DNA from 4 places in the Streptomyces sp. NBC_01257 genome. Region 4 is predicted to be linked to each of the others. Evidence: riboswitches for the same ligand, from Rfam matches in the RefSeq annotation. Region 4 holds a riboswitch; each other region holds the start of a gene.

Region 1 (3,802 bases), 3.6 Mb from region 4:
TGTCGTCGGGCAGCATCCGGAAGTAGTCGACGGGCGCCCACGGGGTGTGCGAGAAGTGGCCGATGCGCAGGTCGGGGCGGAGCTCGCGGAGCATGCCGGGCACCAGCGCCAGGTGGTAGTCCTGCACCAGGACCGCCGCACCCTCGCCCGCCTCCTCGGCGAGCGCCTCGGCGAAGGCCCGGTTGTACGTCTCGAAGGACGCCCACTGGCGGCGGAACTCCGCGTCGAAGACGGGCTCGACGGGGGTCTGGTAGAGCAGGTGGTGGACGAACCAGAGCACCGAGTTGGCGATGCCGTTGTACGCGTCGGCGTGCACGTCCGCGTCGATGTCGAGCATCCGGACGCCCGGCTCGGCGACACCGCGCCGCACCGCCTCCCGGTCACCGTCCCCGAGGGCCGCGCACACCCACGTCTTGTCGTCCACGGCGCTCAGGCCGGAGACGAGCCCGCCACCGCCCCGTTTGGCGTCGAGCGAGCCGTCCTCGCGCAGGGTGTACGAGACCGGGCCGCGGTTGGACGCGACGAGGACCTGGGCAGCGGGCTGAGGGACGTGCTCGGAGACCATGTTGCGGAATCTAGCCCGATCACCAACCGCCCAAACGTGCGAAGTCCGGCCACGTCATGCCGCGCGGCGCGAAACGTACTCCTCGATCTCCCGCATCGGCGGCCGCTCCTCGGTGTCCACGGGATACGTGTGCGGGACGAAGCCGTGCTCGCCGCGCTCGAACTGGGTCAGCGCCGGGCGCACCAGGTGGCCCCGGGAGAGGCGCAGCTGGGCGGTGCGGTAGATGGCGGCCGCCATCCGGCCGAGCGCCTGGCCGTCCTGGTGGCGGTGCCTGCGGACACCGACGTCGACCTGGGCGAGCGCGTCCAGGCCCACGGTGTGCAGGGAGTCGACGAGCAGCCCCAGCTCCACCCCGTAACCGACCGGGAACGGCAGCCGCTCCAGCAGGGACCTGCGCACCGCGTACTCCCCGCCCAGCGGCTGGACGAAGCCGGCCAGCTGCGGCCAGTGCAGATTGAGCAGCGGGCGCGCCACCATCTCGGTGACCCGGCCGCCCTGCCCCGTGGTGTCGCCGAAGGGACGGTCGTACATCGCCTTGACGAACTGCACCGACGGGTCGGTCAGCAGCGGGCCGACGATGCCGGACACGAAGTCCGCCGAGAAGTCCTTCAGGTCCGCGTCGATGAAGCACACGATGTCGCCACCGGTCACCAGGAGTGACCGCCACAGCACCTCGCCCTTGCCGGGGACGGCGGGCATCCGCGGCAGGATCGCGTCCCGGTGGATGACCCGGGCCCCCGCCCGGCGGGCGACCTCGGCGGTCGCGTCCGTCGAGCCGGAGTCGATCACCACCAGCTCGTCGACCAGCCGGGTCTTCTCCATGAGCTCGCGCCGGATGGTCGCGACGATGTCGCCGACCGTCTCCGCCTCGTTCAGCGCGGGCAGCACGACGCTGACGCTCCCGGCGCGCGACCCGGCGTTCCGGAGGCTGTCCCTGGCGGCCAGAAGACGGTCCAGCGGACGGTCGGCGGCCGACCAGGAACGCCTGGTCAGCCAGCGTTCGACCTCTTCCAGCACGGTCGATACTCCCTGTATGTGATCCATCTCGCGGTACGGACGACTATCTCAACAGTCCGGTGCTTCGGTTACAGTCTTGAACAACGCAGATGGCCGTCGCATGCCGGGGTCCGTCCGCCGATAAACGCCTGGATCCATGGTCCAGTGCCACAGCGCTCATCCAGAGGGACTGAGGGAACGGCCCGTTGAAGTCCCGGCAACCCTCCTGCCGACCGCGAGGTTCGGTAGGGAAGGTGCCAATTCCGTCTCGTGGCGAAATGCGTCACGAGGAAGATGAGGAGAAAGGGCCTCGCCATCATGGCTGTTGAGACTGTTGCAGCACACACCGAATCTTCCGTGGACCTCGGTCCCGCCGCGGCGCTTTCCTGCCGCGAATGCGGAGAGCGATTCCCCCTCGGCCCCCTTTTCGCCTGCGCGTCCTGTTTCGGGCCGCTCGAAGTGGCGTACGACCTGCCGAGCGGCTCCCCGGACGAGCTGAAGAAGCGCATCGAGGCCGGACCCAACAACATCTGGCGCTACGCGCCGCTGCTGCCGGTCCCCGCCGATGTCGCGGACAAGCCCAACATCAACCCCGGCTTCACCAAGCTGGTCAAGGCCGACAACCTCGCCCGTGAGCTGGGCGTCACCGGCGGCCTGTACGTCAAGGACGACTCCGGCAACCCGACGCACTCCTTCAAGGACCGTGTCGTCGCGATCGCCGTCGAGGCCGCCCGCGCCTTCGGATTCACCACCCTCTCCTGCTCCTCCACCGGCAACCTGGCCGGCGCCGTGGGCGCCGCCGCCGCCCGCGCCGGCCTGCGGTCCTGCGTGTTCATCCCGCACGACCTGGAGCAGGGCAAGGTCGTCATGGCCGCGGTGTACGGCGGTGAGCTGGTCGGCATCGAGGGCAACTACGACGACGTCAACCGCTTCTGCTCCGAGCTCATCGGCGACCCGCTCGGCGAGGGCTGGGGCTTCGTCAACGTCAACCTGCGCCCGTACTACGGCGAGGGTTCCAAGACCCTGGCGTACGAGATCTGCGAGCAGCTCGGCTGGCGGCTGCCCGACCAGATCGTCATCCCGATCGCGTCCGGCTCGCAGCTCACGAAGATCGACAAGGGCCTTCAGGAGCTGATCAAGCTCGGCCTCGTCGAGGACAAGCCGTACAAGATCTTCGGCGCCCAGGCCGAGGGCTGCTCCCCGGTCTCCGCCGCCTTCAAGGCCGGTCACGACGTCGTGCGGCCGCAGAAGCCGAACACGATCGCCAAGTCCCTCGCCATCGGCAACCCGGCCGACGGCCCGTACGTCCTGGACATCGCCCGCCGCACCGGCGGTGCCGTCGAGGACGTCAACGACGAGCAGGTCGTCGACGCGATCAAGCTGCTGGCCCGCACCGAGGGCATCTTCGCCGAGACGGCGGGCGGCGTGACGGTCGGCGTGACGAAGAAGCTCATCGAGGCCGGTCTGCTGGACCCGACGCTCACCACCGTCGTCCTGAACACCGGCGACGGCCTGAAGACGCTGGACGCGGTGGCCGCCACCTCACAGGTGAGCGCCACGATCCGCCCGAGCCTGGACGCCTTCCGCGACGCGGGCCTCGCCGCCACCAGCTGAGAAGCTTCTGACCACCCGAGACTTCAGGAAGGGCACACCATGAGCGTCAAGGTCCGTATCCCCACCATCCTCCGCACCTACACCGGCGGCCAGGCCGAGGTCCCGGCCGAGGGCGCGACCCTCTCCCAGGTCATCGAGTCCCTGGAGAAGGACCACCCGGGCATCGCCGCCCGCGTCCTGGACGACCAGGGCAAGCTGCGCCGCTTCGTGAACGTGTACGTCAACGACGACGACGTGCGCTTCGAGGGCGGCCTGGACGCGGTCACCCCGGACGGCGCCGGCATCTCGATCATCCCGGCCGTCGCCGGCGGCTGCTGAGCCACCGCTCCACCCCGTCACCGGAATTGCCCCCTCTGCGACAGAAGCGGAGGGGGCAATTCTGCATGGTTGAGCGCGGTACAGTGTGGGAAGTCCCCTCCGCTGCCCGTGCCGCCCGCATATGAGAATGCGCCTGGCCACGACAAGAAGCAGCCAAAGTGCCTGAACTCCTTGTGCCATAAGTCGCCTTTGCCTGGCCCGACTTGCCCTGGAATCTCATGAGATCCTCATATTCGGGCGATCGATGCTGCCCAGAATTCTCGTCCGATTGACCTGTTGCAGAGGGCAGTTGGGCAGATACATTCGGCC
Region 2 (3,802 bases), 830 kb from region 4:
CGCTTCGGCGTGCACGAGCCGAACATCTCACCCTGGCGCCGCGCCGTCTGCGGCGATCTCACCTCCGCCTTCGACTTCGGCCGTACGGACACCTCGGACGCCCCGCTGCCGTCGACCGACGCCTATGAGCCCCCGGACCGCGGCCGCCACCCCGACTACGTGCCCGCACCGCCCGCCACCGGCAGCGTGCCCAAACAGGAGAAGGGCGCCCGTCCCACCCGGCCGCTGCGCTACGCGCCCTTCGTGGACGGGGCCGCCGACCCGGCCACCGGCAAGTACCGCCTCACCTTCAGCGGCGGGGCCGCGGCCGGGGCGCAGTTCCTGGTGACCTCCGCGAACCGCACCGACGGGCCCTGGACCTACACCGCCGGGGCCGGCGCGTCGCTCTCGGACAGCTGGAACACGCTCTACTCCAACGGCGTGACCGATCTCACCGTCCATGGCCCCAACGGGTTCCTGCGTGCCTTCAGGTCCGCCGGGAAGGTGGCCGGACCTGAGGTGACGGCCCGTCATGTCGCCGCGACCGGTGGGCTCGAACTCACCCTCTTCAATGGCGGGTCCGCGAGCGTGCACCTGACCGTTCGCCGTGCCGCCGGGTACGGAAGCGGCGCGGAGACCTTCACCGTGCGGGCGGGCGCGACCGTGAAGCACGTCCTCGACCTGCGGGAAAGCAAGCGCTGGTACGACATCGCCGTCACCTCCGACGCGGACACCGCCTTCCTGCGGCGCTTCGCCGGACACGTCGAGACCGGCGAAGCCGGTACGAGCGACCCGGGTCTCGTCACCGGGTGAGTGGCCGACGGTCCGGCGGTGGGGCGGGAGCGTCGCGACACCCGAGGGGGTGCCGCAACGCTCCTGACCACCCGTCGGGTCGTGCGGTTTGCGTGGGTTAGAGTTTTCGTCGGGTCATGAGTTCCAGCGCGCAGCCCCGGCTTGCTGGACGGCACCCCGCTCCGCTGCGGGTGCTCCGGGTGACGACCTGCCCCGTGCGCAGGGTGCGGGGAACAGCGGACCGCGGTGCAGGACACCCGGGGTCCTCGTCCCGGAAGGCGAATCCCACCATGCTGCGTCATCTCACCCAGAACGACTCCGTGCGGAGCGACGACTGCTCCCGCTACGCCGCGGGTCACCGCGTGCACTGGATCCATGCGAAGAAGTGCCGCCAGGAGCCGGGGCAGGCCGTCGAGATCCTGCTCACCGCCGGTGATGTCCGCGACGACGGATGGGTCGAACTCCGTCCCGCCTTCGACTACGCGAACGACCTTCCCGCCGTCTGGACGCATGCCCCCGGCGCACTGCGGGAGACTCTCGCGGCTCACCGCGGGCGCGTGTACTGGCTGCCGCGCTGGCATGCGCTGAAGCTCGTGCACGGCGACGGCGACAGCGGCGGTGCCGGTGGGGGAACCCGGGGTGCTGCCGGGCTGGTGAACGTCGGCCTGGAGGGCGGGGACCTCTGCGAGGGCGTCCGTGCCGGGGAGCGCTCCTCCCTGGCCTAGGGCCTTGGCTGTCCGACTCGCCCGTCCCGTACCGCCCGCGCGCATCGTGCCGGGCGGTACTTCGTGATGCTCTGCAAATGTGGGGAGTTGTCGCCCGGTTGTTGCGTTCAAGGCGCGAAATTGATCGCTGTTGACCGGTCCGGCGTCACACAAAATCCTTATAGTGAACATGCGTTGATCGCATGATCATGACGCGTGCAGCTGTCGCCACAGGAGTCAGGACTCATGACGCGCCCTTCTTCCACAGAGCCCGCGCCGCCCTCTCCGTCTCCTCCTCCCGGCTGTCCGGCGCACGCCGCCTCCGGAGCCGTGCCGCTCAGCGGGCCCGGCTTCCAGACCGAGCCGCAGGCCGTCTACCGCGGCATGCGGCGGGATCACGGGCCCGTCGTCCCGGTGGAACTGCCCGGCGGGTTCCCCGCCTGGCTGGTCATCGGGTACCGCGAGCTCCACCAAGTCACCAGCGACGGCGAGCTGTTCCCCCGCGACGTCGGTCTGTGGAACCAGTGGCCGCACATCCCCGACGACTGGCCGCTGCTGCCGATGGTGGGGCGGCCCCTGCCGTCCATCTACTTCAGTGCGGGGGAGGAGCACCGGCGGCACGCGCGCATGGTGGGGCCGGCCCTCGAAGGCGCCGATCCGTTCGAGATCCGGCGCCACTGCGAGGAGTTGGCGGACCGTCTGATCGACGACGTGTGCAGCAGGGGGACCGCCGACCTCGTCTCCGACTTCTGTGAACCCCTGCCCGTCCTCGTCCTCGCCCGCCTCGTCGGCTTCCCCGACGACGAAGGCGCCGACATCGCCCAGGTGTTGAGGGACCTCGCCGACGGCGGACCGGGTGCGCAGAGCGCCCATCTGCGGTTCGGGGAGCACATGGCGCGGCTGGTGGCCGCGAAGCGGGCCGTGCCGGGGGACGACGTGACCTCCCGCATGCTCGCGTTCCCCGAGGTGTTCACCGACGAGGAGTACATGCTCGACCTGATGGCCATCACGGCCGCCGGGCACCTCACCACCGCCGACTGGATCAGCAACTCCCTGCGGCTGATGCTCACCGAGGACGAGTTCGCCGACTCCATGGCCCGCGGCCGGCGCAGCATCGGCGAGGCCATGAACGAGGTGCTCTGGGAGGACACGCCCACCCAGATCCTCTCCGGCCGCTGGGCCGTACGGGACACCCAGCTCGGCGGACAGCGGGTCAAGGCAGGCGACATGCTGCTGCTCGGGCTCGGCGCCGCCAACACCGATCCGCTGATCCGGCAGAGCATGTCCGGCAGCGGCGCCCCGGCCCAGGGCGGCAACGGCGCGCACCTGGCCTTCAGCCACGGCGAGTACCGGTGCCCGTTCGCCGCCCAGGAGATCGCCGAGATCATCGCCCGTACCGGCATCGAGGTGCTGCTCGACCGGCTGCCCGACCTCCAGCTCGGCGTCGCCGTCCAGGACCTCGTACGGCGGCCCTCCGCCTTTCTGCGGGGCACCACCTCGCTCCCCGTCCGGTTCACCCCCGTTCGCACGACAGGAGACTTCTAGTGAACTGCCCTCACGCCGCCGCCCAGGAAGCCGCCCAGGCCGCCGCTCAGGACGGCGGGACCGTCGTCGTCATCGACCCGATGGTCCAGGACCTCGACGGTGAGACGGCACGGCTGCGCGACGCCGGGCCGCTGGCCCGTATCGAGCTGCTCGGGGTTCCCGCCTGGACCCTCACCCGGCACGCCGACGCCCGGCAGCTCCTCGTCGACCCGCGGCTGGTGAAGGACCTCGACGCCTGGAGCCTGTGGCAGAGCGGCGAGGTGACGCACGCGTGGCCGCTCATCGGGATGATCGACGCCGGCCGGTCGATGTTCACCGTCGACGGTGCCGAGCACCGCCGGCTCCGCACCAAGACCTCCCAGGCGCTCACGCCCCGCCGCCTGGAGGCGATACGCCCCGACATCGAGAAGTTCACCTCGGAACTGCTGGACGCGCTCGCCGAGGGCGGGCGGGACGGGGCCGTCGTCGACCTGAAGTCCGTGTTCGCGCAGCCGCTGCCCATGCGGGTCGTCGGCATGCTGATGGGCGTGGACCCCGCCGAGAACGCCATGCTGACCCGTCAGTACAAGGCCTTCTTCTCCATGCTCACGCCGCAGGACGAGCGGCTGGCCCTCCTCGCCGACCTGGACGTCTTCTACGCCGGGCTCGTACGCGAGAAGACCGCGCGGCCCACCGACGACCTGACGTCCGCGCTGATCCTCGCCGACGAGGGCGGCGAGCCGCTGACCGAGGAAGAGGTGGTCGGCAACCTGAAGGCGATGGTCGCGGCCGGGCACGAGACC
Region 3 (3,802 bases), 6.0 Mb from region 4:
GGTCCCGGCCGGACCAACAAGAACGTCGTGGGCATGCCGCTGCTGCCGGTGTACATGGCGAAGGCCGGAGGCTTCTTCTTCCTGGTCTTCGGTGTCATCGCCGTCATCGCGGGCATCGCCTCGATCAACCCGATCTGGGCCATCGGCCCGTACCGCCCGGACCAGGTGTCCACCGGCGCCCAGCCCGACTGGTACATGGGCTTCGCCGAGGGTCTGATCCGAGTGATGCCCGGCTGGGAGATCAACCTCTGGGGTCACACGCTCGTCCTGGGCGTGTTCATCCCGCTGGTCCTCTTCGGTGTGATTCTGGGTGCGATCGCGATGTACCCGTTCATCGAGTCCTGGGTCACCGGCGACAAGCGCGAGCACCACATCCTGGACCGCCCGCGCAACGCCCCGACCCGGACGGCCTTCGGTGTCGCCTGGATCACGGTCTACTTCGTCGGCCTCGTCGGCGGTGGTAACGACCTCTGGGCGACGCACTTCCACCTGTCGCTGAACTCGATCTCCTGGTTCGTCCGGATCTTCTTCTTCGTGGGCCCGGTCCTCGCGTTCATCGTGACGAAGCGGATCTGCCTCGGCCTTCAGCGCCGCGACAAGGAGAAGGTGCTGCACGGACGCGAGTCCGGCCTCATCAAGCGCCTGCCGCACGGTGAGTTCGTCGAGGTCCACGAGCCGCTCTCGCCCGCGCAGCTGCACACGCTCACCGCGCACGAGCAGTACAAGCCGGTCGAGATCGGCCCGACGGTCGACGAGAACGGTGTCGAGCGCAAGGTGTCCCCGGTCGCCAGGGTGCGGGCCAAGCTCAGCAAGGGCTACTACGGCGAGAACAACCAGATCGCCAAGCCCACCGCCGAGGAGTACAAGGAGATCACCAGCGGCCACGGCCACCACTGATCACCTGAACTGATCGCCACAGCGGGAGCCCCGTCCATTCGATGGACGGGGCTCTTTGCTGCCCCTGGGGCTCGATAGGGTGGTCCCATCCCCTAATCGGCTGTGGACCCCCCAGGAGCGGACCATGAACGTTGTGACCCCGGTCGGCGGCGACAGCGTGGCGGCTCGTTCCTGGCCCGGCGTGCTGACCCCCCTGCTGCGTGGCGAGGACCTGACCGAGGACGACACCGCCTGGGCCATGGACCGCATCATGAGCGGCGAGGCCACCGACGTGCAGATCGCCGGATTCGCGGTGGCGCTGCGGGCCAAGGGCGAGACCGTCACGGAGGTCGCCGGCCTGGTCCGCGCGATGTACGAGCACGCCACCACCATCCATGTGCCCGGCCGTACCGTCGACATCGTGGGCACCGGCGGCGACATGGCCAAGACGGTCAACATCTCCACCATGTCGGCGATCGTCGTGGCGGGCACCGGGGCCAAGGTCGTCAAGCACGGCAACCGCGCCTCGTCGTCGGCCAGCGGCTCCTCCGACGTCCTGGGCAAGCTCGGCGTCAACCTGGAACTGCCCCCGCAGCGGGTCGTGGAGGTGGCCGAGGAAGCGGGCATCACCTTCTGCTTCGCGGTCAAGTTCCACCCCGCACTGCGGTACGCGGCGAAGGCCCGGGCGGAGCTCGGCGCGCCGACCACGTTCAACATCCTCGGCCCGCTCACCAACCCGGCCAAGGTGCGGTCGCAGGCGATCGGCGTCGCCGACCTGCGGATGGCGCCCATCGTCGCGGGCGTCCTCGCCGAGCGCGGCAACTCCGCCCTGGTCTTCCGCGGCGACGACGGCCTGGACGAGCTGACCACCACCGCGACCTCCCGGGTCTGGATCGCCCGGGACGGCGTGGTGCGCGAGGAGGCGTTCGACCCGCGCGACGTCGGTCTCGAGCTGGTGCCGGTGGACGCGCTGCGCGGCGCCGACGCCTCGTACAACGCCGATGTGGCCCGCCGGCTGCTCGCCGGTGAGACGGGGCCCGTACGGGACGCCGTCCTGCTCAACTCGGCGGCGGCCCTGGTCGCCCTGGATCCGGGGGAGGGCACGCTGGCCGAGCAGATCGCCGGCGGGATCGTGAAGGCCGCCGAGTCCATCGACTCGGGCGCGGCGGGCCGGGTGCTGGAGCGCTGGGTCGTGGCCAGCAACGTCTGAGGGCACGGAGTGTGAGGCAGGGCGCAGTCCAGATCATGGACTGCGCCTTGCGCGTTTGCGTACGTATGGCAAGATGCTGCGCAGGTCATGAGTGACAGCGACTACGGCCCCGGCCCGCTGTCCGGCAACCCTCCGTCCGTGGCGGGGTGCCCCGGGTGAAGACCAGGCCGTAGGCAGCGAGGTCTGCGGCAAGCGCGGACCCCTCGACATCGTGAGATGTCCACCCGTGGGGTCCTGGTCCTCAGGGAGCCTCTTGTGAGCAAGCGAATGCGATAGGGCTTTTCGGCCCTCCTCCGCACACCCTTCTTTCTTCCCTCCGTGCTGCCGCGTCGTCGCAGGCACGCGGATTTCGCCTGCCTGTTACGGGAGTTCGTCATGTCTGTCTTCACCGCTGCCGCCGACCAGTCCATTTGTTCCCCGCTGCCCGTTCTGGGCAAGGATGTGACGGTCCCGCTGGTCACCGGCGGTGAGGTCACCTACGCCGCACTCGACTACGCCGCCAGCGCCCCGGCCCTGCAGCGGGTGTGGGACGACGTCGCCGCCTACGCCCCGTACTACGGCAGCGTCCACCGCGGCGCCGGCTACCTCTCGCAGCTCTCCACGGACCTCTTCGAGTCCAGCCGCGTCACCGTCGCCGAGTTCCTCGGCTGCCGCCCCGACGACCAGGTGATCTTCACCCGGTCGACCACAGACTCGCTCAACCTGCTGGCCGCGGCCGTGCCGGCCGACTGCCAGGTCTTCGTGTACGAGACCGAGCACCACGCCTCGCTGCTGCCCTGGCGCGACGCCCGGGTGACCTACCTGAACGCCCCGCGCACCCCGGCCCAGGCCGTCGCCACGCTGGAGCGGGCGCTCGCCGACCGTGACCCGTACGGCCCCGCGCTGGTGTGCGTCACCGGCGCCTCCAACGTCACCGGTGAGCTGTGGCCGGTCAAGGAGCTCGCCGCCGCCGCGCACGCCCACGGCGCGCGGATCGTGCTCGACGCCGCCCAGCTCGCCCCGCACCACCCCGTCGACATCGCCGAGCTGGACGTCGACTGGGTCGCCTTCTCCGGCCACAAGCTGTACGCGCCGTTCGGCTCCGGCGTCCTCGCCGGCCGCTCCGACTGGCTGCGCACCGCCGAGCCCTACCTGGCCGGCGGCGGCGCCTCCCGCAAGGTAGCCCGGCGCACCGACGGCGGGGTGGACGTCGAGTGGCACACCACCGCCGCCCGCCACGAGGCCGGCTCGCCCAACGTCATCGGCGTCTACTCCATCGCCTCCGCCTGCAAGGCGCTCACCGAGGCCGGATTCGACAGCCTGGTCGCCCGCGAGCAGCACCTCGTCAGCACGGTCCGCGCCGGACTCGCCGAGGTCCCCGAGGTCAAGGTGCTCTCACTGTTCGGCGACGACGCCCCGCGGGTCGGCGTCATCTCCTTCGTGGTGGAGGGCTGGAACAGCTCGCACTTCGCCGCGGCGCTCTCCGCCGAGTACGGCATCGGGGTGCGCGACGGACTCTTCTGCGCCCACCCGCTGGTGCGCACCCTGCTCGGCAGCGACCCGCAGGACGTCGGCGAGTGCGGCGCGCCGGAGGCGGAGCCGGGCGAGCGGTCCCTCAACGCGATCCGCGTCAGCTTCGGCGCCGGTACCCCGGAGGAGCACATCGAGCGCTTCCTGCGCGCCGTCCGCGAGCTGGTCAGCGAGGGCGCCCAGTGGAAGTACCGCACCGAGGACGGC
Region 4 (3,802 bases):
GGGTCCGGGTCGATGTCCGGCAGCGGACCCTCCGGGTCGTACGCGGACAGGTCACGGTTCCAGACGAACTCCAGGTGCTTGATCGCGGTGGCGCCGCTGACCTGCTGCCGGCGTACCTCGCGGGCGTGCTCCTGCGCCTCGGCGTCCGTGTCGCCGAGGACGAAGGTGGCGGCGGGCAGGATCAGCAGCTGGTCGTGGGTGCGGCCGTGGCGGGCGAGGCGGCCCTTGACGTCCGCGTAGAACGCCTGCCCCTCCTTCAGGGCGCTGTACCGGCTGAAGATCGCGTCGGCGCCCGCCGCCGCGAACTCGCGGCCGTCCTCGGAGTCGCCGGCCTGGAAGATCACCGGGCGGCCCTGCGGGCTGCGGGGCACGTTGAACTGCCCCTCGATGTCGAAGTGCTGTCCCTTGTGCGCGAACGACCCGGCCCGCGCGTCCCGCAGGAACGTGCCGGTCCCCGGGTCGGCGGCGATCTCGTCGCCGCGCCAGGAGTCGAACAGCTCGTTGGCCGTGGCCAGGAACTCCCTGGCCCGGGAGTACCGCTCCTCCTGCGGGAGGAATCCGCCGCGCCGGAAGTTCTCGCCGGTGAACGCGTCCCAGGAGGTGACGACGTTCCACGCCGCGCGCCCGCCCGAGAGGTGGTCGAGGCTGGCGAACTGTCTGGCCACCTCGTAGGGCTCGTTGAACGTGGAGTTGATGGTGCCGGTGAGGCCGAGGCGATCGGTCACGGCGGCCAGGGCGGACAGCACGGTGAACGTGTCGGGGCGCCCGACCACGTCCAAGTCGTATATCTTTCCGCCCTGTTCGCGCAGTCGGAGCCCCTCCGCGAGGAACAGGAAGTCGAACTTGGCGCGTTCGGCGGTCCGTGCGAGATGCGCGAACGAGCTGAACTCGACGTGGCTGCCGGCCGCGGGGTCGCTCCACACGGTGGTGTTGTTGACGCCCGGGAAGTGGGCGGCGAGGTGGATCTGCTTGAGCGGCTTGCCGGTGCTGGTGCCGGCGCCGTTGCTGGTGCTCATGTCGGTGGTCCCTCCGGCTCAGACGGTGGCGTAGCGGTTGGCGGGGCGGGCGAGGCCGAGGAGCCCGCGCAGGGTGTCGGCCTCGTAGGCGCTCCGGAAGGCTCCGCGGCGCTGCAGTTCGGGCACCAGTCCCCGGGTGATGGCCCGGAGGTCGTGGCCGGTCCCGGCGGGGCGCAGCCGGAAGCCGGAGAGTCCGGCCTGCTGCCATTCCAGGAGGAGGTCCGCCAGTTGTGCGGGGGTGCCGGTGAACACCTTCGCGTCGCTGGTGTACGGCGCGCCGTCGAGTTCGTCGAGACGCTCCCGGCGGGCCGCCGCGGCCGCGGGATCGTCGTCGAGGAAGACGACGAGGTCACCGAAGATGTGCAGGGGTTCCGCGGCCCGCCCCGCCGCCGTCTGTCCGGCGCGGATCTCGTCGATGACGGTGCGGGCCTGACCGGTGTCGTGCGGGGTGATGTATCCGATGTCCGTCGAGCGCGCCACCAGTTGGAAGGGCACGCTCTGGTGGGCCAGGGCGCTGACGACCGGCTGGCCCTGCGGCGGCCGGGGGGTGATCGAGGGGCCCTTGACGCTGAAGTGGCGGCCCTCGAAGTCGATGTAGTGCAGCTTGTCGCGGTCGATGAACCGTCCAGTGGCGACGTCCCGGATCTCCGCGTCGTCCTCCCAGCTGTCCCAGAGCCGGCGTACCACCTCGACGTAGTCGCCGGCCTCCTCGAAGAGTTCGGCGGTCAGGTCCCGTACGGCAGGGGTGTCCCGGTCCTCGATGCGGAAGCGCGGGAACGTACGGCGTCCGAAGTGGGCCGCCTCGTGCTGCCGGGGCGTCACCTGGACGCGCAGACCGGCCCGGCCGCCGCTCACGTAGTCGAGGGTGGCGATCGCCTTGGAGATGTGGAACGGCTCGGTGTGCGTGGCGACGACGGTGGGGACGAGCCCGATGTGGCGGGTCAGCGGGGCCACCCGGGCGGCGATGAGCACCGCGTCGAGCCGGCCGCGCTCCTGGTCGGTGCGGCCGTCCGGCTCGGTGTACCGCGAGGACTGGAGCCCGAGGGCGTCCTCGATGGTCACGAAGTCGAGCAGGCCGCTTTCGGCCTCCTTGACGGTGTCGGTCCAGTACGCGGCGGTGAGCAGTTCCCCGGGCCGGGCCCCGGGCTCGCGCCAGGCGGCCGGGTGCCAGCCGGCACCGTTCAGGGCGACGGCGAGGTGCAGGGGGGATGCGGACAGGGGAGGGTGCGGCGATGACGATGCGGACACGAAAGGGTGCCTTCCTGATCGACCGTGGGTGATCGCCGGGCCTCGTCGGGAGGTTCGGCGTCGCGGGAACGGGTCAGGAACAACAGAGCGCGCCGGCCACGCGCTGGAGGTCTATGTGCTGCCGGGAGTACAGGTGGACACGGCGCCGGGGGGCGAGGACCTTGACGAGCGGACGCGTCACCGGTGGCATGACCGTCGCCTCCGCTCTTCCCGCTCGGCGGGCCCGGGGGCCTCGCGCTTGCGGAACCCGGTCGGGCCCCGCCCGGTCGTCACCCGGAGCACCCCGCCGCGCAGGAGGGTTGCCGGTCAGCGAGCCGGGGCTGTGCGCTGACACTCATGACCTGCCGGGAACGCTACGCGCGACGGCGGCGCCGCGCAATGCCCGGCAGATCATGGTCGTGTTCACACTGCCGTGAGCCTCAACAACGGGGCCCCGCCGTCTGTTCCGCCGTCGGACGACTGTTTTCCGCCTGCCTGCCCCAGCCCGCCGGCCGGCGGGGATCAGGCGCGTCCGGCCGCCTTCTGGCTCCTGCGGGACAGGGAGTCGACGACCACGGCCGCCAGCAGGACCGATCCGGTGATCATGAACTGCACGGCGTTGCTCACGCCCATGATGTTCATCCCGGACTGGATGGAACCGATCACCAGGGCACCGAGCAGCGCCGACCAGACGGAACCGCGCCCGCCGAACAGACTCGTACCGCCGATGACGGCCGCGGCGATGACGTTCATCAGCAGGTTGCCGCCGCCCGAAGTCTGGCTCGCCGACTGGATCTGCCCGGCGAGGAAGAGGCCCCCCACCCCGGCCATGGTTCCCGCGATCGAGAAGACGGACATCCGGACGAACGGGACGCTGATACCGGCCCGCCGCGCACCCTCGGAGTTGCCGCCGACCGCGAAGACCTTCCGCCCGTAGGTGGTGCGGCGCAGCACGAAGTCCAGCAGCACCAGCACGATCAGGAAGATCAGCAGAGCCAGCGGGAGTCCCTGGTACTGGTTGAGGATGTACGCGGTGACGAACGCGATCGCGGCGATGACGACCGTGCGCAGCACGATCTCCGCGACCGGCCGGGACGGCACTCCGGCCGCTCTGCGCCGCGCCGCGTCCAGGAGGGACGCCAGCAGGAAGAGCCCGACCCCGACGGCCGCGGCCACGTAGGCGGCGGCCGGGCTGTGGTAGATGGTCGAGTAGATCTCGGCGACGACGCTGTCACCGGGAATGTTGACCGTGCCGCTGGCGCCGAGCACCTGGAGCATCAGCCCGTTCCAGGCGAGGTTGCCCGCCAGGGTGACGACGAAGGCGGGGACCCCGACCTTGGCGAAGAAGAAGCCCTGGATGAGCCCGACGGCGGCGCCGCCCAGCACGGCGATGAGCAGCGCCAGCCACTCGTTCATTCCGTTGAGGACGTTCAGCACGGCGAAGATCGCGGCGCACAGGCCGCTGACGGAGCCGACGGAGAGGTCGATCTCACCGAGGAGCAGCACGAAGACGATCCCGACGGCGATCATGCCGGTGCCGACGATCTGCTGGCTGAGGT

Evidence for each region. A riboswitch is a leader RNA that binds a small molecule or an ion and turns the genes downstream of it on or off. The one in region 4 is predicted to bind S-adenosylmethionine.
Region 1: linked by a shared signal. The riboswitch ahead of thrC (threonine synthase) and the one ahead of OG408_RS37640 (putative leader peptide) in region 4 are both predicted to bind S-adenosylmethionine.
Region 2: linked by a shared signal. The riboswitch ahead of OG408_RS34125 (hypothetical protein) and the one ahead of OG408_RS37640 (putative leader peptide) in region 4 are both predicted to bind S-adenosylmethionine.
Region 3: linked by a shared signal. The riboswitch ahead of OG408_RS11105 (aminotransferase class V-fold PLP-dependent enzyme) and the one ahead of OG408_RS37640 (putative leader peptide) in region 4 are both predicted to bind S-adenosylmethionine.

Annotation. Positions count from the first base shown of each region.
Region 1 covers NZ_CP108472.1:5,033,392-5,037,193, forward strand. Annotated here, with positions in the region: gene OG408_RS21765 (alpha,alpha-trehalose-phosphate synthase (UDP-forming)) at 1-565, opposite strand, end outside; gene OG408_RS21770 (glucosyl-3-phosphoglycerate synthase) at 620-1,582, opposite strand; SAM riboswitch class I at 1,736-1,862, shown strand; gene thrC (threonine synthase) at 1,880-3,175, shown strand; gene OG408_RS21780 (MoaD/ThiS family protein) at 3,215-3,493, shown strand.
Region 2 covers NZ_CP108472.1:7,812,499-7,816,300, forward strand. Annotated here, with positions in the region: gene OG408_RS34120 (phosphocholine-specific phospholipase C) at 1-792, shown strand, start outside; SAM riboswitch class IV at 905-1,014, shown strand; gene OG408_RS34125 (hypothetical protein) at 1,062-1,496, shown strand; gene OG408_RS34130 (cytochrome P450) at 1,722-3,020, shown strand; gene OG408_RS34135 (cytochrome P450 family protein) at 3,020-3,802, shown strand, end outside.
Region 3 covers NZ_CP108472.1:2,633,834-2,637,635, reverse strand. Annotated here, with positions in the region: gene qcrB (cytochrome bc1 complex cytochrome b subunit) at 1-897, shown strand, start outside; gene trpD (anthranilate phosphoribosyltransferase) at 1,022-2,086, shown strand; SAM riboswitch class IV at 2,170-2,287, shown strand; gene OG408_RS11105 (aminotransferase class V-fold PLP-dependent enzyme) at 2,462-3,802, shown strand, end outside.
Region 4 covers NZ_CP108472.1:8,645,316-8,649,117, reverse strand. Annotated here, with positions in the region: gene OG408_RS37650 (NtaA/DmoA family FMN-dependent monooxygenase) at 1-1,016, opposite strand, end outside; gene OG408_RS37645 (LLM class flavin-dependent oxidoreductase) at 1,035-2,264, opposite strand; gene OG408_RS37640 (putative leader peptide) at 2,338-2,454, opposite strand; SAM riboswitch class IV at 2,494-2,606, opposite strand; gene OG408_RS37635 (sugar ABC transporter permease) at 2,766-3,802, opposite strand, start outside.